One region of the Pseudomonas sp. S2_F03 genome, then DNA from elsewhere that is predicted to be linked to it. Evidence: predicted binding sites of a transcription regulator. Region 1 holds the regulator's gene; each other region holds the start of a gene.
The links. The regulator sigma-54, encoded in region 1, starts transcription at its own class of promoters, with help from an activator protein. The targets are predictions, from matches to a motif close to ANTGGCATNNANNTTGCTNT.
Positions count from the first base shown of each region.

Region 2: a site for sigma-54 is predicted at 3,271-3,290, ahead of glnA (glutamate--ammonia ligase). Genes of this name have one in related genera too.
Region 3: a site for sigma-54 is predicted at 2,587-2,606, ahead of flgB (flagellar basal body rod protein FlgB). Genes of this name have one in related genera too.

Region 1 is NZ_CP162759.1:4,010,957-4,016,770, reverse strand. Features, by position in the region: gene AB4N76_RS18730 (KpsF/GutQ family sugar-phosphate isomerase) at 1-186, shown strand, start outside; gene AB4N76_RS18725 (KdsC family phosphatase) at 186-710, shown strand; gene lptC (LPS export ABC transporter periplasmic protein LptC) at 718-1,290, shown strand; gene lptA (lipopolysaccharide transport periplasmic protein LptA) at 1,277-1,825, shown strand; gene lptB (LPS export ABC transporter ATP-binding protein) at 1,825-2,550, shown strand; gene AB4N76_RS18705 (RNA polymerase factor sigma-54) at 2,737-4,230, shown strand; gene hpf (ribosome hibernation-promoting factor, HPF/YfiA family) at 4,305-4,613, shown strand; gene ptsN (PTS IIA-like nitrogen regulatory protein PtsN) at 4,626-5,090, shown strand; gene rapZ (RNase adapter RapZ) at 5,093-5,814, shown strand, end outside.
Region 2 is NZ_CP162759.1:3,336,038-3,341,851, forward strand. Features, by position in the region: partial or broken gene AB4N76_RS15705 (DUF4124 domain-containing protein) at 17-638, opposite strand; gene AB4N76_RS15710 (DUF4124 domain-containing protein) at 635-1,141, opposite strand; gene AB4N76_RS15715 (cupin domain-containing protein) at 1,167-1,589, opposite strand; gene glnA (glutamate--ammonia ligase) at 1,768-3,174, opposite strand; gene thiI (tRNA uracil 4-sulfurtransferase ThiI) at 3,505-4,959, shown strand; gene typA (translational GTPase TypA) at 5,099-5,814, shown strand, end outside.
Region 3 is NZ_CP162759.1:1,366,252-1,372,065, reverse strand. Features, by position in the region: gene flgA (flagellar basal body P-ring formation chaperone FlgA) at 1-391, opposite strand, end outside; gene AB4N76_RS06555 (chemotaxis protein CheV) at 474-1,406, shown strand; gene cheR (protein-glutamate O-methyltransferase CheR) at 1,453-2,280, shown strand; gene flgB (flagellar basal body rod protein FlgB) at 2,650-3,057, shown strand; gene flgC (flagellar basal body rod protein FlgC) at 3,061-3,504, shown strand; gene flgD (flagellar hook assembly protein FlgD) at 3,520-4,245, shown strand; gene flgE (flagellar hook protein FlgE) at 4,277-5,593, shown strand.

The DNA of each region.
Region 1 (5,814 bases):
CATAGCGCTACCATCGATCAGGTCATGACCGCCCACGGCAAGACTGCCCGCGCAGAGATGCTCGCCGCCGAAGCCCTGAAAATCATGGAAGACCACAAAATCAACGCGCTGGTCGTGGTCGACAGCGAAGACCGTCCGGTCGGCGCCTTGAACATGCACGACTTGCTGCGTGCGGGAGTAATGTAATGAGCTCGGACCTGCTTCAACGCGGCAAACAGATCAAGCTGGCAGTGTTCGACGTCGATGGCGTGCTGACCGACGGGCGCCTGTATTTCCTTGAAGACGGCAGTGAATTCAAGACGTTCAACACACTGGACGGCCAAGGCATCAAGATGTTGATGGCAGCCGGCGTGCAGACCGCTATCATTAGCGGTCGCAAGACCCCGGTCGTTGAGCGGCGCGCAAAGAATCTTGGCATTCCCCACCTGTACCAGGGTCGTGAAGACAAACTGGTGGTACTCGACGAACTGCTTGCCCAACTCAATCTAAGCTATGAACAAGTGGCCTACCTCGGCGACGACCTTCCAGACCTACCGGTGATTCGCCGCGTCGGCCTGGGCATGGCGGTCGCCAACGCAGCCAGCTTCGTGCGAGAACACGCCCACGGCATCACCCAGGCCCGTGGTGGCGAGGGTGCCGCTCGCGAATTCTGCGAATTGATCCTGCGTGCCCAGGGCCGCCTTGATGCGGCCAACGCTGCGTACCTGTGAGCCCATTATGCTAAGCAAAAAGTTTCGCAACATTCTGTTGTTCGGTTGCATTGCGGCGCTGTTCGCCGCAGTCGGCTACTGGAACATCAGCCCGGAACGCTTCCTCGACAAACCTGTGGTCAAGGTCGATGAAAGCGCGATCGACTATTACGCGCTCAACGCCCATAGCGTGCAGTTCCTGCCGGACGGCAAATTGCAATACGAAATGACGTCGGACAAGGTCGAACACCTGAAAGCGTCCGAAGTCACGCTACTGACCAATCCCGACCTGAACATGTTCCGCGGCACCCAGTTTCCCTGGCACGTCCAGAGCGATCACGGGGAGGTCAACCCTGACGGCACTCAGGTCGAGCTGATCGATTCGGTACGCATCACCCGTTTCGACGAAAAAAACCGCAGGACCCTGATTACCACCACCCGTATGACTGTGTTCCCGCAGCAACAATATGCGCAGACCGACCAACCCGTTAGAATCGACGGCGCTGGCGGTGTATCGACAGGCAACGGAATGAAAGCGTACTTGAAAGAAAGCAGGATACACCTGCTATCGAACGTAAGAGGACAGTATGAGGCTCGTTAAAACTCTCCCTATTTTGCTCAGTCTGGGCGCAGCACTGGGAAGCGTGAGCGCCTGGGCTCTGCCGACCGACCAATCCCAGCCTATCCGCATACAGGCCGACGACGCCCAACTGGACGACAAGAACGGTATCGCCACCTATACGGGCGACGTAATCATCACCCAGGGCACGATGAAGGTCACCGGCAACAAAGTGACCATGACCCGCACTCCGACTGGCGACATCGACGTGGTGACTTCGGTGGGCAACCTCGCTTACTTCGAACAACTGCAAACCCAGGGCGACACCAAGCCTGTTCAGGGCTGGGGCGTCACCATCCAGTACCACGCCTCGCAAAACCGTGTCGTGCTGATCGACAAGGCAAAAGTTGTCGACAAGGACAACAACGTCACCCAAGGCGAGAAGATCGTCTACGACACGGCCAAAAAGCTTGCGAGCGCTGGTCGCGCCACGGGCAGCAAGGTCACTGAGGCGCGCCCGCGTATCGACATGGTGATCCAGCCGAAGAAGAAAACCGACGAGCAAAAGGCCCAGTAATGGCAACTCTGAAAGCTCAGCATCTGGCCAAGAGCTACAAGAGCCGCCAGGTCGTGCGCGATGTCAGCCTGTCGATCGACAGCGGTCAAATCGTCGGCCTGCTGGGCCCTAACGGCGCCGGCAAGACCACCTGCTTCTACATGATTGTCGGCCTTGTACAGGCCGATCAAGGGCGCGTACTGATCGACGACCTGGACGTCAGCCACCAGCCCATGCACGGTCGTGCGAAAGCCGGTATCGGCTATCTGCCGCAAGAAGCGTCGATCTTCCGCAAACTCTCGGTGGCCGACAACATCATGGCGATCCTCGAGACCCGCAAGGAACTCGACAAGGCCGGACGTCGCAAAGAGCTGGAAAGCCTGCTGCAGGAATTCCATATCAGCCACATCCGCGACAACCTTGGCATGAGCCTGTCGGGTGGCGAACGCCGCCGTGTGGAAATTGCCCGGGCACTGGCGACTAACCCGAAATTCATCCTGCTCGACGAACCCTTCGCCGGCGTGGACCCGATTTCGGTCGGCGACATCAAACAGATTATCTACCACCTCAAGGCCAAGGGCATTGGCGTGCTGATCACGGACCACAACGTCCGTGAAACCCTGGATATCTGCGAAACCGCGTACATCGTCAACGATGGCCAACTGATCGCCGAGGGCGACTCTGCCACTATCCTTGCAAACGACCTGGTGAAAGAAGTCTATCTGGGCCATGAGTTCCGCCTGTAAGCATCGAGGTGTCTGGCTAGTCGACTGAGCTCCTGGCGCAATTAACACAGCAGTGTGTTTTTTATTGTTACGGCGCTCTAGGCAAACACTTCAGTTTCAGGCATATAATTTGCTTATGTTTGGCGCTCCGGCGCCCTGTAGTGGATGGCGCATGTGCGCCGGCGAATAAGGTGTTAAGCCCCTGCCATGAAACCATCGCTAGTCTTGAGAATGGGCCAGCAGCTGACGATGACACCGCAGCTGCAACAGGCCATCCGCCTGCTCCAATTGTCGACCCTGGACCTGCAACAGGAAATCCAGGAGGCTTTGGAGTCCAATCCGATGCTCGAACGCCAGGAAGAAGGCGACGACTTCGACAACGCCGATCCCTTGGCCGACAAAGCCGAGCAGCCACCCAACGCCGACATTCAGGAACCCTCCTATCAGGAAACCGCCCCCACGGTGGACAACCTCGAGGAAGGTGACTGGAACGAACGCATTCCCAATGAACTGCCGGTCGATACCGCATGGGAAGACGTTTACCAGACCAGCGCCAGCAGCTTGCCGAGCAACGATGACGACGAATGGGATTTCACCACTCGCACATCGGCCGGCGAGAGCCTGCAAAGCCACCTGTTGTGGCAACTGAACCTGGCACCGATGTCCGACACCGATCGCCTGATCGCCGTGACCCTGATCGACTGCATCAACAATCAGGGCTATCTGGATGAAACCCTCGAGGAAATCCTCGAAGCCTTCGATCCGGAACTGGACATCGAACTGGACGAAATCGAAGCCGTCCTGCACCGCATCCAGCAATTCGAGCCTGCCGGCATCGGCGCTCGCAACCTGGGCGAATGCCTGCTGCTGCAACTACGCCAGCTACCAGCCAAGACGCCTTGGCTGGCCGAAGCCAAGCGTCTGGTCACTGACTACATCGATCTGCTGGGCAGCCGCGACTACAGCCAGTTGATGCGCCGCATGAAGCTCAAGGAAGACGAACTGCGCCAGATCATCGAACTGGTCCAGAGCCTCAACCCGCGTCCCGGCTCGCAGATCGAATCCAGTGAAGCCGAATACGTCGTGCCTGACGTTATCGTGCGCAAGGATAACGAGCGCTGGCTGGTAGAGCTCAACCAGGAATCGGTGCCAAGGTTGCGGGTCAACGCGCAATACGCCGGGTTTGTCCGCCGTGCCGACACCAGCGCTGACAACACCTTCATGCGCAATCAGCTGCAAGAGGCCCGCTGGTTCATCAAGAGCCTGCAAAGCCGCAATGAAACCCTGATGAAAGTTGCCACCCAGATCGTCGAGCATCAGCGCGGTTTCCTGGAATACGGCGACGAAGCCATGAAGCCTTTGGTCCTGCATGACATTGCCGAAGCGGTGGGCATGCACGAATCGACGATTTCACGGGTGACCACGCAAAAATTCATGCATACCCCTCGGGGCATTTATGAGTTGAAATACTTTTTCTCCAGCCACGTAAGTACCTCCGAAGGCGGTGAATGCTCGTCCACAGCGATCCGCGCGATCATCAAAAAACTGGTTGCCGCGGAAAATCAGAAAAAGCCGTTGAGTGACAGCAAGATCGCTGGTTTACTGGAGGCACAAGGCATTCAGGTGGCTCGCCGCACCGTCGCCAAGTATCGCGAATCCCTGGGGATCGCGCCTTCGAGCGAACGTAAGCGGTTGATGTAGGGCCACGCCACAGCGTTCCAGTGGCAGGCATTTCTGCCTGCCGCTTTATGCACTGGCAACGAAGGAGAAGCTGTATGCAAGTCAACATCAGTGGACACCAACTGGAAGTGACCGAACCCCTGCGCACCTACATCGGCGAAAAACTCGAACGATTAGAGCGGCATTTCGACAAGATCACCAACGTGCAGGTCACGATGACCGTCGAGAAGCTGAAGCAGAAAATCGAAGCCACCCTGCATATTCCCGGCAATGAAGTGGTCGCCAACGCGGAACATACCGACATGTACGCAGCGATCGATTCACTGACCGACAAGCTGGATAAACAACTCAAAAAGCATAAGGAAAAGACCCAGAGCCTCCTCCAGGGTGCAACCGGTCGTTAACACTCCCAACCCATGATCCGACTTGAAAACATCCTGACCCCCGGCCGTTCCCTCGTGAACGTGCCGGGCGGCAGTAAAAAGAAAGCCCTCGAGCAAATTGCCAACCTGATCGCCCGGGAAGTGCCGGATCTGGAGATGCAAGATGTCTTCGAAGCATTGATCGCCCGTGAAAAACTCGGCTCGACCGGTTTTGGTAACGGCATCGCCATCCCCCATTGCCGTCTGAAGGGCTGCATCTCGCCCATCAGCGCCTTGATGCACCTTGACGCGCCCATCGACTTCGATGCCATCGACGGGGCCCCGGTTGACCTGCTGTTCGTACTGCTGGTCCCGGAAGCCGCCACCGATGCGCACCTTGAATTGCTTCGTCAAATAGCCAGCATGCTTGATCGCAAGGAAGTGCGGGAAAAACTGCGTAGTGCTCCGAGTAACGAAGCCTTGTATAAGGTTGTTCTGGAAGAGCAAAACGGTCAGTAATCATGCGCTTGATCATCGTCAGCGGCCGCTCCGGCTCGGGTAAAAGCACCGTACTCGATGTTCTCGAGGATAACGGCTACTACTGCATCGACAACCTGCCCGCCGGACTGTTGCCGGAACTGGCCGAGCGTGCGTTGATTCATACCGAATTGTCGCAACCACTGGTCGCCGTATCTATCGATGCGCGCAATCTGCCGAGCCATCTTTCGCGGTTTCCCGAGTTACTCGAGGAAGTCCGTAGCCGGCACATCAAATGCGATGTGCTGTACCTGGACGCCGACGTAGAAACCTTGCTCAAGCGGTTTTCCGAGACCCGCCGTCGTCACCCGCTGAGTACCGCCAATCGCTCGTTGGCTGAGGCGATCGAGGACGAAAGCAATCTGCTTGGCCCCATTGCCGACCTCGCTGATCTCAAAATCAACACCACCAACCTGAACCTGTATCAGCTACGCGACACCATCAAGCTGCGCCTGCTGAACCAGCCGGAAGCCGGCACTGCATTCCTGGTCGAGTCCTTCGGATTCAAGCGCGGCATGCCGGTGGACGCGGACCTGGTGTTCGATGTGCGCTGCCTGCCCAACCCTTACTGGAAGCCGGAACTGCGAGCGCAGTCCGGGCTTGATCAACCGGTGGCCGAGTACCTGGCGGCTCAACCGGACGTCGAAGAGATGTTCCAGGACATTTCCACCTACTTGCTCAAGTGGTTGCCGCGCTTTGCCGCCAG
Region 2 (5,814 bases), 670 kb from region 1:
GCAAACCTGAACGACGTTAGAACAAACGCAAGAACGGATTTTTTTCTTCTGCCGGTTTGTCTTTGAGCGGGCATTCCGGTCGTTGGCCGTAGTCGGTGAGGGTGCAGGGTTTGACCTGGCGTTTTTGCGCGAGGGGAGGTTCGCTGCATGTGAAATGGCTGGTTAGCCGTGCGTTCGACAGTACGGCCTTGCTCATCGAGGATTTCCACGGACAGGTTGTGCGTGCCGCGATCGATATTGCTCAGCGGGAATACAGGGCTGAAGCCGGGTTCGGCAGTGGGTTGGCCATCAAGCAGCAGCCGGTAGCGATGACCCGGTTGCAGGCCGGGTTCGTTGGTGACACTGACGATGATTTCGCCAGCACTGCTACGGATCGTCGCGTCCGGTTCGGGTACCAGTATGCGGAGCATGTCGTAGTGAAACAGCGGCTGTTCTTCGGGCGGGTTCGCCGACAACAACGGCTGTGCAGCGGTAGGGTGGGCGGCCATGCGGTTGCTGGTTGCCAATGGCACACGTTTGGCGTTGCCGTGCGTCGGCTGGTCGGTGAAGGTGCGGTTGCCCTGGGCGTCGATGTAAGTGAACACCTCGGCCGACACAGGAAGGGCGATCAGCCAGGCCACCAGCAGCCACCGACTCATGACTTATGCACCCTTTGTACGGTGAGCGTCACGGTCGGACTTTGCTGAAGCACGGTCTCTCCATTGAGTACCTGCACCGCCAGGCGGTGTTCGCCACGGTCGATGTTCACCAGTTGCAGGATCGGCACGTTGCTGGGTTGGCCGTAGGGTTGACCGTCCAGCAGCAGCCTCAACACATGCGGCGTTTGCAAGCGAGGCTTGATCAGCACCGTGACGGTGAACGTGCCGTTATTGGCGCGCAAGGCTTCGTCGGTGGGCAGGCCGGTCAATTGCAGCACCTCGTAGGCGCTACGAGGCTGTTCGCTGCTGGTGGCATCAGGCATTGCGGGAGGCGCTTGGCGTTCCACGCTATTGAGCGGTGGCAACTCAACCGGCTGGGCCTTGACGCCATCGGGTGGCTGATTGCTGTAGGCAGTGTTGCCGTCGGCGTCGGTGTACTTGTAGATCTGGGCCATCACGGGAGAAACGAAAGACAGCAGCAGAAGCATAAAAAATGGCCGCATTCAGACTCCCTGTTAAAGCAAGGACTTACTCCGACAATGGAATACCTTCGCTGCCAGCATAGAACACAATAAGTTCTACCGGTTCATCACCGGTGACCCCTCGATGGGTGATATTGACCATTTCTGCGACGGCTTCGCCTTGTTTGACGCGTCTGGTCTGGCCGCTGTCCTTGCTCTCGATAATCAGCTCGCCGGAGAGGATATAGCCCGCATTGGGAATGGCGTGGATGTGCCAGGGCAGTTGGGTGTTGGCCGGTATCTTGAGTTTGAGCACGGTCAGTTCGGGTGCGGCATCCGGGTAACGCATGTAAGGCGAGTTGTCCCACGACTGGCTGCTTTTGAGCAGGATTTCTCGTTCAATTTCTGTCGATGGAGGTTTTGTGGTGCAGCCTAGAAGGGGGAGGGCGGTGAAGGCGGCCAGTAGCATCTTGAGTGGGAAAGTTTTCATCATTCCATCCATTGATTGCAGGTAGTGAACAGGCTACGAGTCATTCAACTGGGTTGATGCCGGACGATGCTGTGTGTGTGGGAGGAGAAATCGATATTCGTTGTCGGAAGCCGCCCACAAAAAAGGCCTCCCGAAGGAGGCCTCTTTTTGTCACGCTGCGTGCCGCAGCGCTACCGGATCAGCAGCTGTAGTACAGCTCGTATTCCAGTGGGTGTACGAAGGTACGTACCTTGATTTCTTCTTCGCTTTTCAGGGCGATGTAAGCGTCGATGAAATCGTCGCTGAAAACGCCGCCTTTGGTCAGGAACGCACGACCTTTGTCCAGCTCTTCCAGGGCTTCTTTCAGGCTGCCGCAAACTTGTGGGATCTCTTTCGCCTCTTCAGGCGGCAGGTCGTACAGGTTTTTGTCAGCCGCGTCGCCAGGGTGGATCTTGTTCTGGATGCCGTCCAGGCCAGCCATCAGCAGTGCGGCGAAGCACAGGTACGGGTTGGCAGCCGGATCCGGGAAACGTGCTTCGATACGGCGGGCTTTCGGGCTCGACACGTAAGGAATACGGATCGAAGCGGAACGGTTGCGAGCCGAGTAGGCCAGCATCACTGGAGCTTCGAAGCCTGGAACCAGACGCTTGTAGGAGTTGGTAGCCGGGTTGGTGAAGCCGTTCAGGGCCTTACCGTGCTTGATGATACCGCCGATGAAGTACAGGGCGGTGTCGGACAGGCCGGCATAACCTTCGCCAGCGAAGGTGTTCTTGCCATCTTTCCAGATGGACATGTGTACGTGCATACCCGAGCCGTTGTCGCCGTACAGAGGCTTAGGCATGAAGGTCGCGGTGCGGCCGTAGGCATCGGCAACGTTGTGCACGACGTACTTCAGGGTTTGGGTTTCGTCGGCTTTCTTCACCAGGGTGTTGAACTTGACGCCGATTTCGTTCTGGCCGGCAGTCGCCACTTCATGGTGGTGAACTTCGACGGTCAGGCCCATTTCTTCCAGTGCGTTGCACATGGAGGTACGGATTTCGTGGTCGTGGTCGAACGGCGGAACCGGGAAATAGCCGCCTTTGACGCCTGGACGGTGGCCTTTGTTGCCGCCTTCGATGTCCTGGTCGGACATCCACGAACCTTGTTCAGAGTAGATCTTGAACATGGAGCCGGAAATGTCGGACTTGAATTTGACTTGGTCGAAGATGAAGAACTCTGGCTCTGGACCAGCGAACACGGTGTCACCGATACCGGTGGCTTTCAGGTGTTCTTCGGCGCGGCGGGCGATCGCACGTGGGTCGCGGTCGTAGCCTTGCATGCTCGAAGGTTCGATGATGTCGCAGACCAGGATCAGGGTCGGCTCTTCGGTGAACGGGTCGAGAACAGCGGTGGAGTCGTCCGGCATCAGGATCATGTCGGAGGCTTCGATGCCTTTCCAGCCAGCGATGGAGGAGCCATCGAACATTTTGCCGACTTCGAAGAAGTCGTCATCCAGCGCGTCGCGAGCCGGCATGGTCACGTGGTGCTGAGTGCCTTTGGTGTCTGTGAAGCGCAGATCAATCCACTTGACGTCATGATCTTTGATGAGTTGAACCGACTTCGACATAGTGTCCTCCGGGTGGCTTCGGGCTTAGTAGTGGATGCCCTTAGAATGTTGGTGATGCCGGCGCGAATACTCTGCCAAGGCAACCTGCCTCACAAGGGAGCAAATTGCATGCCAGTGCCCCACCATGGGTTTTTTGCCCCAAATACACGCTTATAAAGGCGCAAAGGCCCTTTAGGTGGGAAATCCCGCCCTACAATGTAGCGCTGAAATTCACAAATGACCCGTTTTGGTGCGCGCAAAACCTTCTGCACATTAATTGGTTAAACCTTGAGCAATTTCCGCTATAATCCGCGCCCCCCTTTTTCGGCAGGCCATGCGCGCGCTGTTTCCATGAAATTAATCGTAAAAGTCTTCCCTGAGATCACCATCAAGAGCCGCCCGGTACGGATGCGTTTCATCCGCCAATTGGCCAAGAACATCCGTGCCGTGCTCCGCGATCTGGACCCGGCCGTGGTGGTGAACGGCGTGTGGGACAACCTCGAGCTGGAAACCCGCGTCAGCGACCCCAAGGCCCTGAAGGAGATGGGCGAGCGCCTGAGCTGCATGCCGGGCGTCGCGCACTTCCTGCAGATCGATGAGTACCCGCTGGGGGATTTCGACGACATCGTTGAAAAATGCAAGCAGCACTACGGTGATGCGCTGGCCGGCAAGATTTTTTCGGTGCGTTGCAAACGCGCCGGCAAGCACCCATTTAGCTCGATAGATATTGAGAAGTACGTCGGCAGCCAGTTGCGCCGTCAGTGCGGTGCCGCCGGGATTGACCTGAAAAAGCCTGAAATCGAAGTCCGAATCGAAGTTCGCGACCAACGGTTGTTCGTAATCCACAGTCAGCACAACGGCATCGGCGGTTATCCGCTGGGTGCACTGGAACAGACACTTGTGTTGATGTCCGGCGGCTTCGACTCCACCGTGGCGGCCTACCAGATCATGCGTCGCGGCCTGATGGCTCACTTCTGCTTCTTCAATCTGGGCGGAAGGGCCCACGAGCTGGGCGTGATGGAAGTCGCGCACTTCATCTGGAAGAAGTACGGCAGCTCCCAGCGCGTGTTATTTGTCAGTGTGCCGTTCGAGGAAGTACTGGGAGAAATTCTCGGGAAAGTCGATAACAGTCATATGGGTGTAGTTTTGAAGCGTATGATGTTGCGCGCTGCTTCCCGTATTGCTGATCGACTGCAAATCGAAGCGCTGGTGACCGGCGAGGCGATCTCCCAGGTGTCGAGCCAGACTTTGCCGAACCTGAACGTGATCGACTGCGTGACCGAGAAGCTGGTGCTGCGCCCGCTGATCGCCAGTCACAAGCAGGACATCATCGACCTGGCCAACGAAATCGGGACGGCCGACTTCGCCAAGCACATGCCGGAATACTGCGGGGTCATCTCGGTTAATCCGAAGACGGCTGCCAAGCGCCACCGGGTGGAGCACGAAGAGAAAGAATTCGACATGGCGGTGCTCGAGCGTGCGCTCGAAAACGCCAAACTGGTGCCGATCGATCGCGTAATCGACGAATTGGGCCAGGACTTGCAGATTGAAGAAGTCAGCGAAGCGCTGGCGGGGCAAATCGTCATCGACATCCGTCACCCGGATGCCGCTGAGGATGACCCGCTGGACCTCGCTGGCATCGAGGTACAAACGATGCCGTTTTATGCATTGAACGCTCGTTTCAAGGAACTGGACCCTACTCGCCAGTACCTGCTGTATTGCGACAAAGGCGTGATGAGTCGCCTGCATGCCCACCATTTGCTCAGTGAGGGGCATGCCAATGTGCGCGTTTATCGACCGAGCTAAGAGCCCGGGGCTGTATGCCTGTGGCCTGCGTCACCGGCCCCCCGACTCTGCCGTCAAGCTGTAACGGCAAGGCCTGACTCTACTGTAAATCGCTGCCAAGACTTGTCAGCACACCGAATCCTCTGATCGAGATACACAAGTGATCGAAAATCTACGCAACATCGCCATCATTGCTCACGTTGACCATGGTAAAACCACCCTGGTAGACAAACTCTTGCGTCAATCCGGCACCCTGGAGCGCAACGAGCTCAACGACGAGCGCGTGATGGACTCCAACGACCAGGAGAAAGAGCGCGGTATTACCATTCTGGCGAAAAACACCGCCATCAACTGGAACGGCTACCACATCAACATCGTGGACACCCCGGGCCACGCCGACTTCGGCGGTGAAGTTGAACGCGTAATGTCGATGGTTGACTCCGTTCTGCTGCTGGTTGACGCTCAAGACGGCCCTATGCCGCAAACCCGTTTCGTGACCAAGAAGGCTTTCGAAGCCGGCCTGCGTCCAATCGTGGTCATCAACAAGGTTGACCGTCCAGGCGCGCGTCCGGACTGGGTTCTGGACCAGATCTTCGACCTGTTCGACAACCTGGGTGCTACCGAAGAACAGCTGGACTTCAAAGTCGTCTACGCCTCGGCCCTGAACGGTATTGCTGGTCTTGACCACACCGCCATGGCTGAAGACATGACCCCGCTGTACCAGTCGATCGTCGACGATGTACCAGCACCGAAAGTCGACCGTGACGGTCCGTTCCAGATGCAGATCTCCGCTCTGGACTACAACAGCTTCCTGGGTGTTATCGGCGTTGGCCGTATCGCTCGTGGTCGCGTCAAGCCGAACACCCCGGTTGTGGC
Region 3 (5,814 bases), 2.6 Mb from region 1:
CGACGTCTCGAAACAGGCGGACTTGAGCGGGCACGAAGACCGTCCAGGGGGAAGTGCTGTCACAACGAACCTTGACCGTGACGCGACCAATCGGGATCGCCGGGCTCTCCAGCGTGGCTGTCAATTCCTTGTCGCACATGGGCATGCGCAGGCGTGGATCGAGCTGCTTGACCTCAATCTCATAACGACCTTCGGTTTGACTGGTCGCCAAATAGTCTTCTACGGTGAACTCAAGAAAGCCCTGAGTGACGCCGATAAGCATGTCAGGCAAGGTAACTGCGTCAGCAAGGGCAGGGCTGCCAGCGTTGAACAGGCAGACGGCAGACACCGCGCAAAGCACTTGGCGAGCGTGTGATGTCAGGCGTCGGAAAAATGTCGGTTCTGTGTTCATAAGAGTTAAAAAGCAAGCGCCGTGCCGTTTAGCAATTAACGTGCGTCGCAACACACTTAGGCGTTGGTGTAGGAGTCTGTGCATGGCTGGTGTAATGGATGCGGTAAACCAGCGCACGCAACTGGTAGGGCAGAATCGCCTGGAGCTGTTGTTGTTCCGTCTCGACGGCCAGCAGCTTTACGGGATCAACGTGTTCAAGGTTCGGGAGGTGCTGCAATGCCCCAAACTCACGCTGATGCCAAAATCCAGTCCTGTCGTGTGCGGTGTGGCAAACATCCGGGGGGCGACCATTCCGATTCTTGATCTGGCGATGGCGACCGGTTCCGGCGCGCTGAAAGATCAAAGCAATCCGTTCGTGATCATCACGGAGTACAACACCAAGACCCAGGGTTTCCTGGTGCGCTCGGTGGAACGCATCGTCAACATGAACTGGGAAGAGATTCACCCGCCGCCCAAGGGCACGGGGCGCGATCATTACCTGACGGCTGTGACTCGGGTCGACAATCAGTTAGTCGAAATCATCGACGTCGAGAAAATCCTCGCGGAAGTGGCCCCGACACCGGAAGTGATTTCGGTCGGCGTGGTGGATGTCGAAACCCAGCACAAGGCCTTGTCCTTGAAGGTCCTGACGGTCGATGACTCGTCGGTGGCACGCAAGCAGGTGACCCGTTGCCTGCAAACCGTCGGTGTCGAAGTGGTCGCGTTGAACGACGGCAAGCAAGCGCTGGACTATCTGAAAAAGCTGGTCGACGAAGGGAAAAAGCCGGAGGAAGAGTTCCTGATGATGATTTCCGACATCGAGATGCCGGAAATGGACGGGTACACCCTGACGGCCGAGATCCGCAACGACCCGCGCATGCAAAAGCTTCATATCATCCTGCATACTTCGTTGTCGGGTGTATTCAATCAGGCGATGGTCAAGAAAGTCGGTGCCGATGACTTCCTTGCCAAATTCCGTCCTGATGACCTGGCATCCCGGGTAGTCGACCGGATCAAAGCAGCAGATATCAGCTAGGGGCCTTCTGCCCCTGGTGGTTAACACGATTTAAGAGGCGGCATCATTGTCTACGGGTAATTTGGATTTCGAACAGTTCCGGGTGTTCCTGGAAAAAGCCTGTGGCATTTTGCTCGGTGAAAACAAGCAGTACCTGGTCTCGAGCCGTCTCAACAAACTGATGGAACAGCAAGGCATCAAATCCCTGGGTGAGCTGGTCCAGCGCATCCAGACCCAGCCGCGCAGCGGTTTGCGCGAAATGGTGGTGGATGCCATGACCACCAACGAAACCCTGTGGTTTCGTGACACCTATCCGTTTGAAGTCTTGAAGAACAAGGTATTGCCTGAAGCGATCAAGGCCGCTCCCGGTCAGCGTCTGCGGATCTGGTCGGCGGCGTGCTCGTCGGGTCAGGAACCGTACTCGCTGTCGATGTCCATCGATGAGTTCGAGCGCGTCAACATGGGCCAGTTGAAGATGGGGGCGCAGATTGTAGCCACCGACTTGTCCGGCACCATGCTGACCAACTGCAAGACCGGCGAGTACGACAGCCTGGCCATCGGCCGAGGCCTGTCGCCCGAGCGTCTTCAGCGTTACTTCGACCCAAAAGGGCCGGGACGCTGGGCGATCAAGGCGCCGATCAAGAGCCGGGTGGAGTTTCGCTCGTTCAACCTGCTGGACAGCTACGCGGCCCTTGGCAAATTCGACATCGTGTTCTGCCGCAACGTGCTGATCTACTTCTCCGCAGAGGTGAAGAAAGACATCCTGTTGCGCATTCACAGCACGCTCAAACCGGGCGGCTATTTGTTCCTCGGCGCGTCCGAAGCGCTGAACGGTTTGCCGGATCATTACCAGATGGTCCAGTGCAGCCCGGGGATCATTTACCAGGCGAAGTGATTGTTCACCGGCAATACAAGAACGGGAGTCCTCAGGGGCTCCCGTTTTTTTTGCCTGATGATTTCCCACCAACACCGCTAACCCCTGTAGGAGCCGGGCTTGCCCGCGATGGCGGTATGTCAGTCAAATTAACTTTGTCAGATATACCGCCATCGCGGGCAAGCCCGGCTCCCACAGTGTATTTCGGTGTTCTGAAAACCGGTGATAAGCGGCAGAAAAGCGGCAGCCAGCGGAAACCGGTTGCCGCTTTTCTGGCATTGCCGCTTTGCCACCGCCCGCAAAGCCCCTGTTTTCGGGCTTTTTCGAATTGGCACGCCGCTTGCTATGTCTCTGGTTACGAAAAATCAGGTCACCCGAAGGTTTCCCGACATGAGCATCAGCTTCGATAAAGCGCTCGGTATCCACGAACAAGCCCTGGGCTTCCGCGCTCAGCGTGCCGAAGTCCTGGCCAACAACATCGCCAACGCCGACACCCCGAACTACAAGGCTCGGGATCTGGAATTCTCCAAAGTGCTCGCTGCACAGAACGAGAAAACCAAGAACGGCACCTTTGCCTTGAACATGACCAACAGCCGTCATATCGAAGCTGAAGGCCTGGGCAATGGCGACGAGTCGCTGATGTATCGCACGCCGATGCAGCCATCGATCGACCAGAACACCGTGGACGCCCAACTGGAACAGTCGAACTACGCGGAAAACGCGGTCGGCTTCCAGGCCAGCTTCACCCTGCTCAACAGCAAATTCAAAGGGCTGGTGTCAGCCCTGCGCGGAGAGTAAGTCATGTCTCTATCCAGTGTTTTCAACATTGCCGGTAGCGGCATGAGTGCTCAAACCACTCGCTTGAACACCGTGGCCTCGAACATCGCCAACGCCGAAACCGTCTCATCGAGCATCGACCAGACCTATCGCGCCCGTCACCCGGTATTCGCCACCATGTTCCAGGGCGGCCAGAGCGGCGGCAGCAACTCGCTGTTCCAGAGCCAGGACGCTGCGGGTCAAGGCGTGCAAGTGCTGGGCGTGGTCGAAGACCAGAGCAACCTTGAAGCGCGCTACGAGCCGAACCATCCGGCTGCCGATGCCAAGGGCTACGTCTACTACCCGAACGTCAACGTCGTCGAAGAAATGGCCGACATGATTTCCGCGAGTCGTTCGTTCCAGACCAACGCTGAAATGATGAACACCGCCAAAACCATGATGCAGAAGGTCCTGACTCTCGGTCAGTGATAAGGGGCGACTCAGATGAGTGTTATCGATACCACCAGTGGCGTGAGCCTCAAGGATGTCCTGGCCAACTCTTCGGTCAAGGCCAATAAATCCAGCAGCGATGGCCTGGCTGCCGCAACCGGCAGCGCCACGGGCAAGAAAGCGTTGGGCAAAGACGCGTTCCTGCAGTTGCTGGTGACCCAGCTGAAAAACCAGAACCCGTTGGAGCCGCAGGACAACGGCGCGTTCGTCGCGCAGTTGGCGCAGTTCAGCAGCCTGGAAGGCATCACCACGCTGAACGATACCGTCAGCGGCATTGCCGGCAACTACAACTCCTCGCAAGCGCTGCAAGCGTCTTCGCTGGTGGGGCGTTCGGTGGTTGCCCAGACCGATACCGCAGTGGTCGATACCTCCAAGAGTTTCAACGGTACGGCGGTCGTACCGGCTTCGACGAATCCGGTGACGATCAAGATCACGGATACCGATGGCAAAGTCGTTCGCACCATCGATCTTGGCAGCCAGCAGGCCGGCAACGCCGGTTTCATCTGGGACGGCAAGAACGATGCGGGCGAAGTGGCCAAGGCTGGCACTTACAAGTTTGCAGCTACCGCGACTTACGACAGCAAGGCGACCTCGCTGGTGACTTACCTGCCGGCAACCGTCAACAGCGTGACCATCAGCCAGACCGGCGGTGAGTTGATGCTGAACCTGGCAGGCCTGGGCAGTGTTGCCCTGTCCAAAGTACAGACCATTGGTATATAGAGCCGACTAACACGGCACAAAGGAGTGGAATATGTCTTTCAATATCGGCCTTAGCGGTCTCTATGCAGCCAACAAACAACTGGACGTAACCGGCAACAACATCGCCAACGTCGCGACCACCGGTTTCAAATCGTCCCGTGCAGAATTCGAAGACGTGTACTCGGCCACGCGCCTGGGTACCGGCAGCAAGACCGTCGGCAACGGCGTGCGTCTGGCCAACGTTTCCCAGCAGTTCGGCCAGGGCGACGTGAACAACACCGGCAACGTGTTGGACATGGGTATCCAGGGCAACGGTTTCTTCGTCATGAGCGACAACGGCTCGCTGAGTTACACCCGTGCCGGTGCGTTCAAGACTGACGCCCAGAACTACGTGGTCGACAACAACGGCCGCCGCTTGCAGGGTTTTGGCGTAGACGCCAACGGCAAGATCATCAACGGCGTGCTGACCGACCTGAAAATCGACACCTCGAGCCTGGCGCCGCACGCGACCACTCGTGTCGACCAGACGATGAACCTGAACTCCTCGGACCCACTGCCAACAGTGACCCCGTTCAACGTCAAAGACACCAACAGCTACAACAAGACCATTTCCACCCCTGTGTACGACACGCAGGGTAACCAGCACACGATGGATCAGTTTTACGTTAAAAATGCGGCGTCCAACTCCTGGACTGTTTACACCTACATGGACGGCCGTAGCCCAACCAACCCGCTGACTGAGCCACCGGTGCCGATCCAGGCTGATATCACCTTCAATCCAGATGGCACCATCAAGACGCTGACGGGCGGTGCTGGCTGGACGCAAACCGGTACCACCCTGACCATGACAGGCTGGAAGCCGGGCGTGATGGTTAACGCCAACACCAACCCGCCGACCTGGGCCCTGAACGGTTCGGACGCAGCCGCGGCCGGTATCGCGTTCGACATGACCAAAACCACTTCTTACGCTTCGCCAACCGCACGTACTGCGCAGTATCAGGACGGTTACGCGACCGGCCAGATTTCCAGCCTGACCATCGACGAAAGCGGTGTCATGACCGCCAACTTCACCAACCAGCAAACCAAGGCCATCGGCCAGGTAGCCATTGCCAGTTTCGCCAACGAACAAGGCCTGCAGCCAATCGGTGGTACTGCCTGGAAAGAAACCTTCGCTTCAGGCGTGCCTGGCATCGATGCACCGAAAACCGGTACGCTGGGTTCGGTGGTGTCCAACTCGCTGGAAGAGTCCAACGTCAACCTGACCAACGAGCTGGTTGATTTGATCAAGGCGCAGAGCAACTACCAGGCGAACGCCAAGACCATCTCCACCCAGAGCACCATCATGCAGACCATCATTCAGATGACTTGATGCCTGATAGCGCTGCATAAAAAACCCCTCGAAAGAGGGGTTTTTTTATGGACGGGATTTGTCTCAGGTGCTGACATTTTGGTTGTCTGTATTGGCCTCATCGCGAGCAAGCTCGCTCCCACAGGGGACCGAGTTGGCCCGGAGGAATGCGATCAACTGTGGGAGCGGGCTTGCCCGCGATTGGGTGGCACAGTCGACGCTTTACTTGAGCCAAAAGAAAA